2 regions of the Priestia sp. YIM B13491 genome follow, and region 2 is predicted to be linked to the other one. Evidence: riboswitches for the same ligand, from Rfam matches in the RefSeq annotation. Region 2 holds a riboswitch; the other holds the start of a gene.
The links. A riboswitch is a leader RNA that binds a small molecule or an ion and turns the genes downstream of it on or off. The one in region 2 is predicted to bind cobalamin.
Positions count from the first base shown of each region.

Region 1 (7,803 bases), on a different contig from region 2:
GTTCGCTTTTTAATTAACATCTTGATTATTTGATAAATGCTCCAAACGGCTTGCCCACCGGAAGCACAACTCGACCGTAGTGAGTATTTAATACAGCCGCTGCAGATCCATAGAATGAAAACAGAGCAATCAATAGCTCTGACACTGCTGCTAGTAAGTGCGTGTATTCATATGCCACACCAAATGTACTTAGCGATAATCCAATGAATAAGAAATCAATTAACACAAAAATAATAAATAATACTTTATGAGTGCCCATTGCTCCAACTGTCATAAAAACGCTGAAAATCAAGTAGCCGACAAAAGCAAATGCGAGCTGCTTCGGATCCGCTTCTTTTGCGAGCGCTTCCCCAAATGCTCCAAGCTGAATAAGCCATGTCATAGCTACACCTAGCCAAAATAATCCGAAGGCACCAAAAGCAGTTGCGCCGAAGGTATTATTATGTTTGAAATCTTGCATAGACGCGATTAACTGTCCTATTCCGCCTAAAAAAATCGCCCATGGCAATACCAATGAAACACCATCGGTTACCCCAAGCTTTTGAAACGATGCAACAAGTGTTACCATGGCAAGTCCGAATAGACCTAGCGCTGATGGATCCGCTGTTACAATTTTAACGTGCTGCGTGCTGTTGTTACTCATGTTGTACCTCCCTGATTTTAAAAACACCTTTAAAAAGATACAAAAATGTACGGGAAGTGTCAATGGATATTTTTGGCCTTTTAAAATCCCATAAGACCAAGCAGTGTAGCGGTTACACTGCTTGTCCTTTAATTTCTTATTATTAAACGTTTTGTAATAAATTTTTTCTGGTTTGTTTTGCAGACTCAACCATCACTTTTAAAGCTTCAACCGTCTCGCTGATTCCTCTTGTTTTAAGGCCGCAGTCGGGATTAATCCAAAATAATGCAGGATCAAGCACCTTTAGAGCACGGTCAATGTTTCGCTGAAGCTCTTCAAGCTTCGGTACACGCGGGCTGTGGATATCATATACGCCAAGTCCAATTCCTTGATTATACGTATGTTTTTCAAACGCATAAATTAATTCGCCGTGGCTTTTAGATGTTTCAATAGAAATCACGTCGGCATCCAGCGCTTTAATCGCATCAATAATTTCTTCGAATTCCGAATAGCACATATGCGTGTGAATTTGCGTCTCGTTTTGCACCGATACCGTCGCTAGTTTAAATGCATACACCGCAGCATTTAAGTAACTGTTCCAGTTTTCTCGTTTTAACGGCAATCCTTCACGCAGCGCCGGTTCATCTACTTGAATCATTGAAATGCCCTGACTTTCAAGTGCTTCTACTTCTTTTCTAAGAGCAAGCGCAATTTGATTTGCCACGTCGTAGCGCGGGATATCATCACGCACAAACGACCAGTTTAAAATCGTAATCGGACCCGTCAGCATTCCTTTAACCGGCTTATTGGTTAGAGACTGTGCGTAGACCGTTTCTTTGATCGTCATCGCCTGCTCATACGATACATCTCCGTAAATAAGCGGCGGCTTCACGCAGCGAGAACCGTAAGATTGCACCCAGCCAAACTTCGTAAACTGAAAGCCTCCTAATTTCTCACCGAAGTATTCGACCATATCCGTACGCTCAAACTCTCCGTGCACAAGGACATCTAAGCCGATGTCTTCTTGAATTTCAATCCATTTTTTTATTTCCTCGTTAATGTACGCTTCATATGCTTCATCGCTTAACTCGCCTTTACGCCATTTTAGACGCTCTTTTCGCACTTCTTTTGTTTGCGGAAAGCTTCCAATCGTTGTCGTTGGAAGAAGCGGCAGTTGAAACGCTTCTTGCTGAACGCGCTGACGCACGTCAAACGGCGCTTGTCGCTCTGCTTTATAGCTGTGCAGCTGCTTCAGCTCTTTTTGCACGTCTTGATGATTTCGAAAAGATGATCCATTTAATGCTTGAATTGCCTGCTTGCTTACGCTTATTCCTTCTTCTATTGCTTCTTTTCCTTGCTGCGCCGCTTTTGTTAACAGCGTAATTTCCTTCAGCTTTTCATCTGCAAAAGAGAGCGCATTTTTCAATACTGGATCAATCGTCTCTTCATTTTTCACCGTGACAGGAACATGTAGTAGACTTGATGAAGGCTGCAGGATCAAACGATCTTTTGATACGGCTTCTTCAATTTCACTGATCGTTAAAAGCTGCTCGTCCAAATTTTCACGCCAAATGTTTCGTCCGTCAATCACTCCTGCTGCCAGCACTTTATCACTCGGAAAACCATATTTATTAAGAGCCGTGAGATTTTCGCCTCGGTCATGCACAAAGTCTAAACCGATTCCTTCAACAGGAAGAGACACAACTTCTTTGTAGTGATCAACGCTGTCAAAATACGTTTGCAAAATGATTTTTACATTCGGTGCCGCTTCCTTCAAAGTTTGATAGACTTCTGTGTAAAGTGCCAGGTCTTCTTTTGATAGCGTTGTAGATAAAATCGGCTCATCTATCTGTACCCACTCTACTCCTTCTGCCTGAAGCTCAGCTAAAATAGTCGCATACAGAGGAACAAATTGTTCAACTATTTCTTTAAACTCATTTTTTTTATATCCTTTTGACAGTTTCACAAATGTTACTGGACCTAAAATCACGGGCTTGCCTTCAATATTCAGCTTCTGTTTTGCTTCTTTGTAAAACTGAAGCGGGCGATTTTCTACAAGAGACGGCGTACATTCCTCAAGCTCTGGTACGATGTAGTGATAATTTGTGTTAAACCATTTTGTCATCGTAGAGGCTACCGCACCTTTTGTTCCTCGGGCGATGTCAAAATACGTTTCAAGCGATACCGGTCCTCCGTCATAATCAAAGCGCTTTGGCACTAGACCAAACATAGTCGCTGTATCTAGCACGTGATCGTATAAACTGAAATCGCCGACTGGAATCAATTCAATTTCTGCATCACGCTGTTTTTTCAGATGCCCTAGACGAAGAGATTCAATTTCCTGCAGAAAGATATCTTTCTCTAGTTTTCCTGCCCAAAACTGCTCAAGCGCTTTTTTCCATTCTCGTTTTTCACCAATTCTTGGATAACCTAAGTTTGAACTTTTTACACTGCTCATTTTTTCCACTCCCTGTATATTTTTTATCGGTAAACTAAAAAATCTCTCTTTTCGAAATGAAAAGAGAGATGATACGCATACTTAACTAAAGTTGAGATAGCCTGTTTTTCTCAACACGTATTCCTCACTCCTCTCTATATCCCGTAGAGCTTAAGTGCATACAACAGGCAGGTCTCCTGACTTAGGTTCATCGCTTCTTATCCCTTCCCATTTCAACATGAAACAGTGGTTAATAAGTTGCTCCCCATTACAGTGGCGGGACCGCGCCGGCTTTTCACCGGTCTTCCCTTTTAAGCTGCGTACATTCGTTACACAGCACCTGATGCATTTTTATAAAATTGTTCATTCAAAACATATTCACATAAAATAAAAAGCCTCTCTATCACGAATAGAGAGGCATAGTATCTATGAAATCCTCTCTTATCTTTCAAAGCTGTACGCTTTGCAGGATGTAGCACCTTTTCAACAAGAATGTTAAATGGTTGCCGGGCTTCACAGGGCCAGTCCCTCCGCCTCTCTCAATAAGAGTTTTAATTGTTTATAATATTTTGAATGTAGAGTCATTTTAACACCTTAGATTTATGTTGTCAAAAAAATTTTTAAAAAATCAGTTTTCAGGAGGTGCTGACGCTAATTTTTGCCTTAACAATTTGTAATCATCTTTTCGATGTGTTTCAATTAAATCTTTTGCTCCCTGGTGATATCCTGACGAATAGATATACTCTACCGCTGTTTCGATAAGCTTTCTTTTTTCTTCGGCACACTCCCGGTCCATTAAGGGGAACAGTCTACCTAAAAGGTCATTTAAATCTTCCTTGATAAAACGATCAAGTCCTTCTTGCATCTTTTCGTTTGCCATGATTGCTCCTCCATTTGCTGTGTATGTTCTAAGCCTCTATAAGCAGGCATTTCACTGTAAATGTTAAGATAAAGTTAAGTCATTAAACAGTATATCAAGTGAATGTTTTTCTTTAATTACATATGTAATACAAATATATGACAAATATAGAGAATATATCATCATTCATTATCTATTATAACGTTTGACTTAGCCTTCTGCTACAAGGTTTCGTTAAGAGTTATGCACATTTTTCCAAAAGAGGTTGAGACATAACGAAATGAATTCAATCTAAAGGCAAATGGGATACATGAGCTGAATCCCTTGTGACAACGCAGTTGATTTCCGTACGAGATTTCGATTTTTGCGGGAGTCTTCGTCTTGTCCTCCAATCACCTGCTAGAAAGACCTATACACATGAAACCTACGTTTACCCTAACCAAAAAACGAACCACTAATCACACATCTTGATCGATGATTCGTTTCACTTCGTCTAAAACCCTTTTGTTCCAGCCTCTTTTTTTGAACCTAGCTTTCTACTTTCTTGTTTTTACAAACAATTTCTTCGAGGTCGTCCAAAATCCTTCCAAAGAAGAGGTCCTAAAATGTCGTACCTGCTTACAAAAAACTCCGTAAAATTATAATTGTTTAAAATTAAAGGCGGCTCAAAATCAAGGGGGGCACCGGCGCCTCCTGACAATACAAAATCAGTGCCTCTTCCAAGCGTAAACGACCCGTTTCTGTTTTTTCTAATAAACTGCTCGTCATACGCATGCACGTGGCTGACTAACACTTTTTTCACGCGGTGTTCTTGAATTAAATCAAAAAATTCTTGACTTTGAGTAGTCGTTACAGGAAACCCTTCAAGGTTTGTCCACCGGCCAATATTTGGCTGGGCATGCATAGCTAAAACGGTATTACGAGGAGCATCCTCCAGCTGCTGCTCTAAATAATTCAGCTCTCTATCTGTAAATCCATATATTTTATTCTTGGGACTGATAATATTATTTAGTGCGATGCATCGGAAGTTGAAGACAGGAATATCGATGACCCAGTGTACTTTTCCGATAGTAGCTCTGAAGTTTTCTAGGTTGCTTTCCTCAAGGTTTAATTCATCATGATTCCCTACGCATACAAACATAGGAATGTTTGGTGCGATTTTTTCAACAACTTTAACAAAATGCTCCAAATACTCTTTTTTCCCTGTATAGACGGTGTCTCCCCCATGAATAATAAACAGCGGGTTCAATTCTACCGCCTTTTTTAACACAAGCTCAAATTCACCGCTCATCGTGTAACAATTATCGTTTGGTCCGTCACCTCTGCTGTCGCCCATAAAAACAAAGTTAAATGGATCTCTCGGGTTTAATTGTTTAATTCTTTGCTTTAATAACTTTTCAGAACGTTCATGAAGCGTCAAATTCATCAACTAGTTAATCCCCCTATTAATAAATAAATTTAGTTAAAAGTAAACAAGCTTACTTATTTATATGAGAAATTGTTGATGAAGGTCACTACCTTCTTGTAAGCAGAACGCACATTTAAATTAGTTTCCATAGCCTATCTATCCTTTTATTTTGTTAAGCACTGATAGGACAACATAAAAGCTAGAATCCTACTAATCTAAAAAAGAACCCCTTGCTGAGATAGCAAAGGGTTCTTACAAGTTGAGCGTTCACCATAATCAAACGTACTTATTACGCTCAACCGGACTTAAAGACTTCCTTGCAGACCGAGCTGCCATGTCCGTTTCAATTTGCTCTAGGCTGCGTCCTTTTGTTTCAACAACTACAAAACGTATGAAGAATAATCCGAGAATACAAATGATCCCGAACGTTGAAAAGATAACGCCCAAACTAAACTGATCAGCTAAAATTGGGAACACAAGCCCTACTGCCAGCGATCCCGTCCAGTTAAAAGCAGATGAAATCCCAGCACCGATTCCGCGTACAGAAAGCGGGAAAATTTCTCCTACAATGATCCACGTAAGCGGCGCCCAAGAAAACGCATAGCAAAGGATAAAGCAGCAAAGAGCAATTAACGTAACCCAGTTAACAACGACTTCATTAACGCCTAACGCTCCTAGAATAGCCGGTGTGAAAAATGAAAGAGCCATACCCGCGCCGCCAATCGTAAGAATGGTACGGCGGTTGAATCTATCGACAAACTGCAGAAAAATAAGTGTTGTCACGACGAAGATTACCCCAACAATAACCGTAAAACCAGCAGCTACCTGCGGCGCTAAACCAACTTGACGAGCAATGCTTGTTGCATAATAAACAATTGAGTTTGAGCCTTGAACCTGCTGAAAAGTTGCCATTCCGACACCGATAATTAAAGCTAGACGAAACTTTTTATGAAACAGCTGTTTAATTCCTGATTGTTCATGAACAGCTACGCTTTCAATTTCAGACACTTCAGCTTCCACTTCAGCTGTTGACCGGCGAAGCGTACGCAGCACTTCACGCGCTTTATCTGGCATTCCATTTTTAATTAAGTAGCGAGGCGACTCTGGAAGCTTGATCATACCGATGCATAATACAATTGCAAAAATACCGGCGCTGCCGAGCATTAATCGCCAGCTGTTTGGAACCGGCTCAAAAATAAAGGCTACGATATAGCTTAATAATAATCCAATTACAATCATTAGCTGATTTAAACCTGAAAGCTTCCCGCGAATATGAGCAGGTGCGATTTCTGACATATAGGCAGGAACTAACGAAGAAGCCGTTCCTACTGCTGTACCTAAAAAGACGCGCGCAATCGTTAACGTAATTTCCTCTGGTGCAATCGCTGAACCGATGGAGCCTAAAAGAAAGATGATCGACGAAATTAAAATTAACTTTCTTCGTCCAAACTTATCCCCTAACAATCCGCTTAAAATGGAACCGATAATTGCTCCGCCCATTAGCGATGAAACCACAATTCCCAGCCACAGCGGACTCAAATGAAACGCTTCACGGATATGACCTTCTGCACCAGCAATAATCCCAATATCATAACCGAATAAAATACCGGCAAATGAGCCGAAAAAGAAGATAAACTTACTTGATACTTTACTCATGATTATAGATCCCCTTTGTATTGTCTTAATTTTGCTTCCTACCACACTTATTTAAAACGCTTTCATTTATTCTTAAAAACAGCGTTCTTTTACTGAGGCTATATTTTCACTTCCAAGGAAGCAGCGCTCCCTCGGAAATGTGAATGCTTACTTAATAATGACGTACTCTAGATCCACAAGCTTTGCATAGCTCACGATTTGATCCGTCGTTAAATTTAGTGAAAGAACCGTATGATGGCCTCCTCCGTTTTCAATCCACGCTTTAACGCCGTCTTGGAAGTTCGGCTTAATGTTCCAAAGCACGCGCGCTACCGGAAGATTTGGAGCTGGAACTTCCGGCTCAAATGCCGATACTTCGTTAATTAACAGCTTGTAATGCGTACCTAAGTCAGCCATGGAAACCACTACGCCTTCTCCTTGTTTACCGTCAAACACTAAGCGAGCCGGGTCTTCGCGGTTACCGATACCTAGCGAAGAAACGATTAGTTTTGGCTTGTTTACCGCTAGCGTCGGGTCTACTTCAAGCATGTGTGATTGAAGCACAGACTCACGTCCGGGTGCTAATTCATACGTGTAGTCTTCCATAAAGCCAGTTGACTGATTATGACTCATTACTTTAAGCAAACGGTCAAGCGCCGCTGTTTTCCAGTCTCCTTCGCCGGCAAATCCGTAGCCCTGTGCCATCAAGCGCTGTACGGCTAGACCAGGAAGCTGTTTCATACCGTATAGATCTTCAAAGTTAGTGGTAAAGGCGCTGTAGCCGCCTTCGTCTAGAAAACGTTTAATCGCAATTTCATAGCTTGCCTGTACTTTTACGCTAG
Region 1 covers NZ_JBHZOR010000003.1:652,287-660,089, forward strand. The annotation lists gene ACFX4E_RS14550 (acetate uptake transporter) at 26-643, opposite strand; gene metE (5-methyltetrahydropteroyltriglutamate--homocysteine S-methyltransferase) at 786-3,080, opposite strand; cobalamin riboswitch at 3,230-3,418, opposite strand; SAM riboswitch class I at 3,498-3,608, opposite strand; gene ACFX4E_RS14560 (hypothetical protein) at 3,688-3,939, opposite strand; gene ACFX4E_RS14565 (metallophosphoesterase family protein) at 4,469-5,344, opposite strand; gene ACFX4E_RS14570 (sugar porter family MFS transporter) at 5,603-6,982, opposite strand; gene araA (L-arabinose isomerase) at 7,130-7,803, opposite strand, start outside.
Region 1: another riboswitch for cobalamin. It lies ahead of metE (5-methyltetrahydropteroyltriglutamate--homocysteine S-methyltransferase); the one in region 2 lies ahead of ACFX4E_RS21075 ((2Fe-2S) ferredoxin domain-containing protein).

Region 2 (7,803 bases):
GAACCGCATATGCTCGATGGATGAAAGTCAACTGTGCGAAAGGAGCAAGAAAGTGAAAAGGTTAGGTCTAGCAACTCAGATTCTAATTGGACTGATTTTAGGCGTAGCTGTAGGTGCTATCTTTTACGGAAGCGATACAGCCATTTCTATTTTACAGCCGATTGGAGACATATTTATTCATTTAATTAAGATGATTGTCGTACCGATTGTGATTTCAGCATTAATCGTAGCGGTCGCAGGAGTAGGCGATATCAAAAAATTAGGTAAGCTTGGCGGAAAAACAATTCTTTATTTTGAAATTGTTACAACCATTGCTATTGTAGTGGGGATTATTGCCGCGAACTTATTTCACCCTGGTGCAGGGGTTGATATGGGACATATTGAAAAAAGCGATATTTCTCAATATGAGGCAACGGCAAAAACGTCTGAAAGTACAGGGATTGCTCAAGAGCTTCTTCATATTGTTCCGACAAACGTCTTTCAATCGGTAGCAGAAGGCGATCTTTTACCAATCATTTTATTTTCCGTACTGTTTGGTGTAGGCGTAGCTTCGATTGGAGAGAGAGGAAAACCTGTTTTAGCCTTTTTTGAAGGCGTCTTGGATGCAATGTTTTGGGTAACTAATTTGGTGATGAAGTTTGCTCCAGTAGGTGTATTTGCACTTATTGGTGTTAATATTATAAAGTTTGGTGTCGGATCACTTATTCCATTAGGAAAATTAGTGTTCGCCGTTTACTTCACCATGATTTTCTTTGTGCTTGTGGTTCTTGGAATTATTGCTAAAATGGCTGGAACAAGCATGTTTACGCTGATAAAAGTGTTAAAAGACGAGCTGCTTCTTGCTTTTACAACGGCAAGTTCAGAAGCCGTTTTACCGTCTCTTATCAAAAAGATGGAAGACTTCGGCTGTTCTAAATCGGTTACATCGTTTGTTATTCCAACGGGCTACACGTTTAATTTAGATGGTTCAACCATTTATCAGGCGCTGGCATCGCTGTTTATTGCTCAAATGTACGGCATCGACCTTTCCATTATGGACCAAATTCAGCTCCTTCTTGTGCTAATGTTAACCTCAAAAGGAATGGCTGGTGTACCAGGGGCATCGTTTGTAGTTGTACTTGCTACACTTGAATCTATGGGCTTCCCTCTTGAAGGCATGGCATTTATTGCAGGAATTGACCGCATTCTTGATATGATGCGTACCACAGTTAACGTAGTAGGAAATGCTTTAGCTGCTATTGTAATGTCCAAGTCTGAAGGCGAGTTTGATAAGCAAAAATCATTAAATTACACAAATGAATTAAAGAAATCAAACATAGCTTAAAACAAAAAAGCTGGGCAGATGCCCGGCTTTTTTGTTTGGAGCTGCCTGTTATCTTTTTTGAAACATATGGTAAAATAAAAGAAATGAGAGACAAAGGAAGTGTCATAATGACGGAAACTGTTCAGTTAATTAAAAAGCTTGTTTCGATTCCCAGTCCTTCTGGAAATACAGAAAAGGTAATTTCATTTGTCGAAGACTATGTAAAAGAGCTAAATATTCAAACGTATCGCAATCGAAAAGGGGGCTTAGTCGCTACTATTCCCGGTAAAGATACAGATCACCACCGCATGCTGACGGCTCATGTCGATACATTAGGTGCTATGGTAAAAGAAATCAAACCGAGTGGACGTCTGAAAATCGACCTGATTGGAGGGTTTCGCTACAATTCTATTGAAGGAGAATATTGTGAAATTGAAACTTCATCAGGAGAAGTATTTAAAGGAACCATCCTTATGCATCAAACATCTGTTCATGTGTATAAAGATGCAGGGAAAGCTGAGCGGAATCAAGAAAATATAGAAATTCGATTGGATGAAAAAGTACATAGCGCAGAAGATGTTCGCAGTCTTGGAATTGAAGTCGGCGACTTTGTTTCGTTTGATCCTCGTGTAGAAATAACAAAAAGCGGTTTTATTAAATCTCGTCATCTCGATGATAAAGCAAGCGTAGCTTTATTGCTTCAGCTCATGAAAATAATTCAAGAAGAACAGATCGAACTGCCATACACTACGCATTTTCTCATTTCAAATAATGAAGAAATTGGATACGGAGGAAATTCGAACATTACGCCTCAAACAGTAGAATACTTAGCGGTTGATATGGGTGCTATGGGAGATGGACAATCTACTGATGAATACACCGTGTCTATTTGTGTAAAAGATTCAAGCGGCCCATATCATTACGGTTTGAGAAAGCATTTAGTGGAGCTAGCTAAGCAGCATGATATTCAGTACAAATTAGATATTTATCCGTTTTACGGATCAGATGCTTCTGCTGCTATTCGTGCCGGACACGATATCGTACACGGCTTGATTGGTCCAGGAATTGATTCTTCTCATGCGTTTGAGAGAACGCATCAAGATTCATTGAATCATACGTATAAGCTTCTCTATTACTATGTTCAGTCGAACATGATTCTGCTTTAAGAAAGGGATATTTAATTAGTGTATTTTTATGCAAAGGAAAGAACAGAACGGGATTGTGATGTCTGTTCTTTCCTTTCTTAAAAAAGAAGCCGGCTGTCTGGCTTCTTTTTTTTTATAAATACTATATATTTTTTTACTGGTGAATCAACAGTTGGTTAAAAAAGCACCTTTTTAAAAAGGTACAATACTGCTTAAACCTTTTGTACATTTTGTTCATTTACAGAAGTTAAAATGTTTTTAAATTTTTAAAAGTTTCTTGTGACAAGTTTTGTAGAATGGGTTTTCAAAAGGAAATGGTTTCGTCATAATGTGGATATAGCGATCACTACAATAATCGGAGGCGAATCTTTTCATGTGGGTACTGACGGTATATGCTGGAAAAGAAATGAAAATGTTTGAATTTGAAACTGAAAAGCAGGCGAGAGAAGCTTTTGCCAAAACAAATGGCTGTAAAGTTCTTTCAGAAGTCGTGTATTATAATGATCCTCATTTAACATTGGTAGCTATATAAGTAGAAAAACAAGAGCTGATTTTTTGCTCTTGTTTTTTTATGGCTCTTTATATCCTATAAAAAGAATAGAGTTGAAATAAAAAAAAATGTACGCTATGATATGGTAGTTACTTCTATTATTCTGATAGTTTAAAAGGTTCATATATATCAAACAGCAACAGTAAAGATGCCAAGAAGGCTTAATAGGGAAACTGGTGAAAGACCAGTACTGCCCCCGCAACTGTAAGTGTGGACGAACGAGTATAACCACTGTGGAAAAATCACGGGAAGGTTCTCAAGTAGAATGATACACAAGTCAGGAGACCTGTCTTTATTGTGAAGTTTCTATTTCTCCGGGGAGCGGGAAGGGAAACGTTGGCTTAAAGTGGCATTCGTGTACACTCTTATTCTGACGTTTTACCCGCTCGCATATTAGCGAAGCGGGTTTTTCTCGTATCGCAAAACTACATATCGTGCAAAAAAGGTGCGCAATGTCCACATTGCGTTAAATGGGAAGTCTGGTGTGAAGCCAGCGCGGTACCCGCCACTGTGAAGATGAGCTGATTGCATATGCCACTGTATTCGGGAAGGCGCAATCAAGTGATGAATCGAAGTCAGGAAACCAGCCTTTTTCTAATGCGAAGCTTACCCTACGGGATATAGGTGGAAGTGCAAAAACTTAGTTTGAATTTTTCTGCGCCTCTATCATTGATAGAGGCGCTTTTTTTAGTAAAGGAGCGAATGAGTGTGACGACGTGGAACTTAAATGGAACAAAACATCACGTATTGATTTGTAATGGAAGCAGCTGTATGAGAAAAGGTGGAGAAGAAGCCACGCAAGCTATTCGAAATAAAGTGACAGAACTGGATTTGGATGAAACGGTTCATACAACGCGTACACGTTGTAACGGACGATGCAAAGATGCTCCTGTAGCTATCGTCTATCCTTCAGGAGATTGGTACAAGCAGGTCACTGAAACCGTGGCTCATCGGATTGTCGAAGAACATTTAGCAGGAGGCTGCAGTATAAAGGAATCGCTTATTTATGAATATGATCAAAATGGTTTCGTTTCTCCGGAAAACAGTGACTCCATAGAAGGAATTGACAAAGTAAAAAGTAACGCATAAAGGAGGAGCTAGCATGAAAGGTAAACTTTTAGTTATTGGATTTGGGCCGGGAAGCTTTGAACATATTACACAGCGAGCAAGAGAAGCCATTCAAGAAAGTGATATGATCATCGGTTACAAAACCTATGTGGAATTAATTCAAGGACTGTTAACGAATCAGCAAATTATTAGTACGGGAATGACCGAAGAAGTAAGCCGTGCACAGGAAGCTGTAAAGCAAGCTGAAGCAGGAAAAACCGTAGCTGTCATTTCGAGCGGAGATGCGGGAGTATACGGAATGGCAGGCCTTGTGTATGAAGTGTTGATTGAAAAAGGCTGGAAAAAAGAAACGGGCGTAGAGCTGGAAGTAATTCCTGGCATTTCGGCTATCAATTCATGCGCATCTCTCCTTGGAGCGCCCGTGATGCACGATGCTTGTACAATTAGTTTAAGTGACCACCTTACGCCTTGGGAGCTAATCGAAAAAAGAATTGAAGCAGCTGCACAAGCAGATTTTGTAGTGGCTTTTTACAACCCAAAGAGCGGAAGACGAACAAGACAAATTGTTGAAGCGCAAAGAATTCTATTAAAGTATCGTTCCCCTGATACGCCTGTTGGTCTTGTGAAAAGCGCTTATCGTGACCGTGAAGAAGTCGTAATGACCAACTTAAAAGACATGTTAAATCATGAAATTGGCATGCTGACTACCGTTGTTGTCGGAAATTCATCTACGTTCTTTTACGACGATTTAATGATTACACCGCGCGGATATCAGCGAAAATATACCCTCAACCAAACGGAGCAGCCGCTAAGACCGCATCAGCGACTTCGAAAAGAAGCAGAACCATGGGCTCTCGATCAAGAAGAGACTGTAAAGCAAACAGCTTCGACTATTGAAGCAATTCAGACCAAAACAGAAGAAACAGCAACTTCACGAGCTCTTGCAGAAGAAGCGCTTCAAGCAATTTTAGGTGAACCTACTTCTGCGGTCGTACGTCAGCCAGTACAGTCTATTTTCGAAGTGGCGGTTAGTCCAGGACTTGCCAATAAGAAATTCACGCCTGTTCAAATGACAACACTAGCAGAAGTTGTTGGTGAAAAAGGTACGATGGAGTATACACCTGACCATCAAATCAAACTGCAAATCCCAACGGCTCAGCCAGATGTGATTATTAAAAAGCTCCAAGCAGCTTCCTTTTTACTATCTCCGGTCGGAGATGTGTTCACAATTAAAGCGTGTGATTTTTGTGACGGAGAAAAAAGCGATGCTATTCCACATACGGAAGAATTACAAAAACGCCTCGGGGGAATGGACATGCCAAAAGAGCTGAAGCTTGGTATTAATGGATGCGGTATGGCTTGCTATGGCGCTGTTCAAGAAGATATCGGCATTGTCTATAGAAAAGGTGCGTTTGATTTATTTTTAGGAGCTAAAACGGTTGGACGCAATGCGCATTCAGGTCAAATTGTGGCGGAAGGTATAGCGCCTGACGACATTGTTGAAATAGTGGAGAACATTGTCCATGAATATAAAGAAAAAGGTCATCCTAATGAGCGGTTTCATAAATTCTTTAAGCGTGTGAAGAACGTTTATGGATTCGACTATCAAGATATAACACCAAAAATAAAAGTAGAACCAGCTCCGTGTGGAGATTAAAAAATGGGAGGGCATTATATGAAATCAGTTTTATTTGTCGGTCATGGAAGCAGAGATCCTGAAGGGAACGATCAAATTCGCGAATTTATTTCGACTATGAAGCATGATTGGGACGCATCTATTTTAGTAGAAACGTGTTTTCTAGAATTTGAACGCCCAAATGTAAGTCAAGGCATTGATACATGTGTGGCAAAAGGAGCACAAGATGTAGTTGTAATTCCAATTATGCTCTTGCCTGCGGGCCACTCTAAAATACATATTCCGGCGGCTATAGATGAAGCTAAGGAAAAATATCCACACGTAAACTTCGTATACGGACGTCCCATTGGCGTTCATGAAGAAGTCCTTGAAATTTTAAAAACGAGATTACAAGAATCAGGAGAGAATTTAGAAACTCCAGCTGAAGACACGGCTGTTATCGTCTTAGGGCGAGGAGGAAGTGATCCTGATGCAAACAGTGATTTATATAAAATTACGCGCCTTCTTTGGGAAAAAACAAACTATAAAATCGTTGAAACTTCTTTTATGGGCGTAACTGCTCCGCTGATTGATGAAGGGGTAGAGCGATGTTTAAAACTAGGCGCTAAAAAAGTGGTTATTCTCCCGTATTTCTTATTTACAGGAGTACTAATTAAGCGTTTGGAAGAAATGGTGACGCAGTATAAAATGCAGCATGAAAACATTGAGTTTAAGCTCGCCGGCTATTTCGGTTTTCACCCAAAACTGCAGACAATTTTAAAAGAACGTGCTGAAGAAGGATTAGAAGGTGAAGTGAAAATGAACTGCGATACGTGTCAATATCGCCTCGGCATTATGGAGCATATTGATCACCATCATCATCACGATCATGACCATGATCACGGACACCATCACCACGATCACCATCATGACCACGACCACCATGAAGATAAGGTCGGCGGGCTAAAATGATTTTATTGTTAGCCGGAACTAGCGATGCACGTGCATTAGCCGTGCAAGTGAAAAAAGCAGGTCATGAGGTTACGGCAACGGTTGTAACCGAAAACGCAGCTATCGAATTACAGCGTGCAGAAGTGAAAGTGAAAATTGGACGTCTCACAAAAGAAGATATGATGGATTTTGTAAACGAACATCGTGTAAAAGCTATTGTGGATGCAAGTCATCCCTTTGCGGAAGAAGCGTCTAAAAATGCTATCGGCGCAGCTGCTGAAACAGCGATTCCTTACATACGCTATGAGCGGGCTTCGCAGGCTTTTACCTATGATAATATGACAATGGTTTCTACGTATGAAGAAGCAGCAGAAGTAGCAGCTGTGAAAAAAGGAGTTATTATGCTCACAACAGGCAGCAAAACGCTGCAGGTTTTTACAGAAAAGCTGCTTCCTCTTTCAGATGTACGGCTTGTTGCTCGTATGCTTCCAAGGCTGGATAATATGGAAAAGTGCCAGCAATTGGGATTCCCGCAAAAAAATATTATTGCTATTCAAGGGCCGTTTACAAAAGAGTTTGATCGAGCGCTGTATAAGCAATACGGAGTGACGGTCATGGTCACAAAAGAAAGCGGAAAAGTTGGATCTGTGGATGAAAAAGTGGAAGCAGCTAAAGAGTTAGGCTTAGATATTATTATGATTGGGCGACCGAAAATTGAGTATGGAACCGTGTATTCCACTTTTGAAGAAGTGGTTCATGCTTTAGTAAACCAAAATAGGAGTTGATTGAGATGGATTTTCGTACAGAATTTAAACCGTTAACTGTTCAGCCTCAGCAAATAGAAGGAAAAAGTTTTGAGATGATTACAGAAGAGCTTGGGCCTCATCCGTTTACAGACGAACAGTACCCAATTGTTCAGCGCGTAATTCATGCGTCTGCAGACTTTGAACTTGGGCGCAGCATGCTGTTTCATCCAGATGCGATTCAAGCAGGAATTAAAGCTATTCGCAGCGGCAAGCAAGTAGTTGCAGATGTACAAATGGTGCAAGTAGGAACAAACAAGCAGAGAATTGAAAAACACGGCGGTGAAATCAAAGTTTATATTTCGGATCCGGACGTAATGGAAGAAGCAAAGCGCTTAAATACAACGCGTGCAATTATTTCGATGCGA
Region 2 covers NZ_JBHZOR010000006.1:124,606-132,408, reverse strand. The annotation lists gene ACFX4E_RS21090 (cation:dicarboxylate symporter family transporter) at 53-1,324, shown strand; gene ACFX4E_RS21085 (M42 family metallopeptidase) at 1,432-2,469, shown strand; gene ACFX4E_RS21080 (hypothetical protein) at 2,822-2,980, shown strand; cobalamin riboswitch at 3,128-3,306, shown strand; cobalamin riboswitch at 3,425-3,604, shown strand; gene ACFX4E_RS21075 ((2Fe-2S) ferredoxin domain-containing protein) at 3,707-4,087, shown strand; gene cobJ (precorrin-3B C(17)-methyltransferase) at 4,101-5,723, shown strand; gene ACFX4E_RS21065 (sirohydrochlorin chelatase) at 5,742-6,653, shown strand; gene cobK (precorrin-6A reductase) at 6,650-7,417, shown strand; gene ACFX4E_RS21055 (precorrin-8X methylmutase) at 7,423-7,803, shown strand, end outside.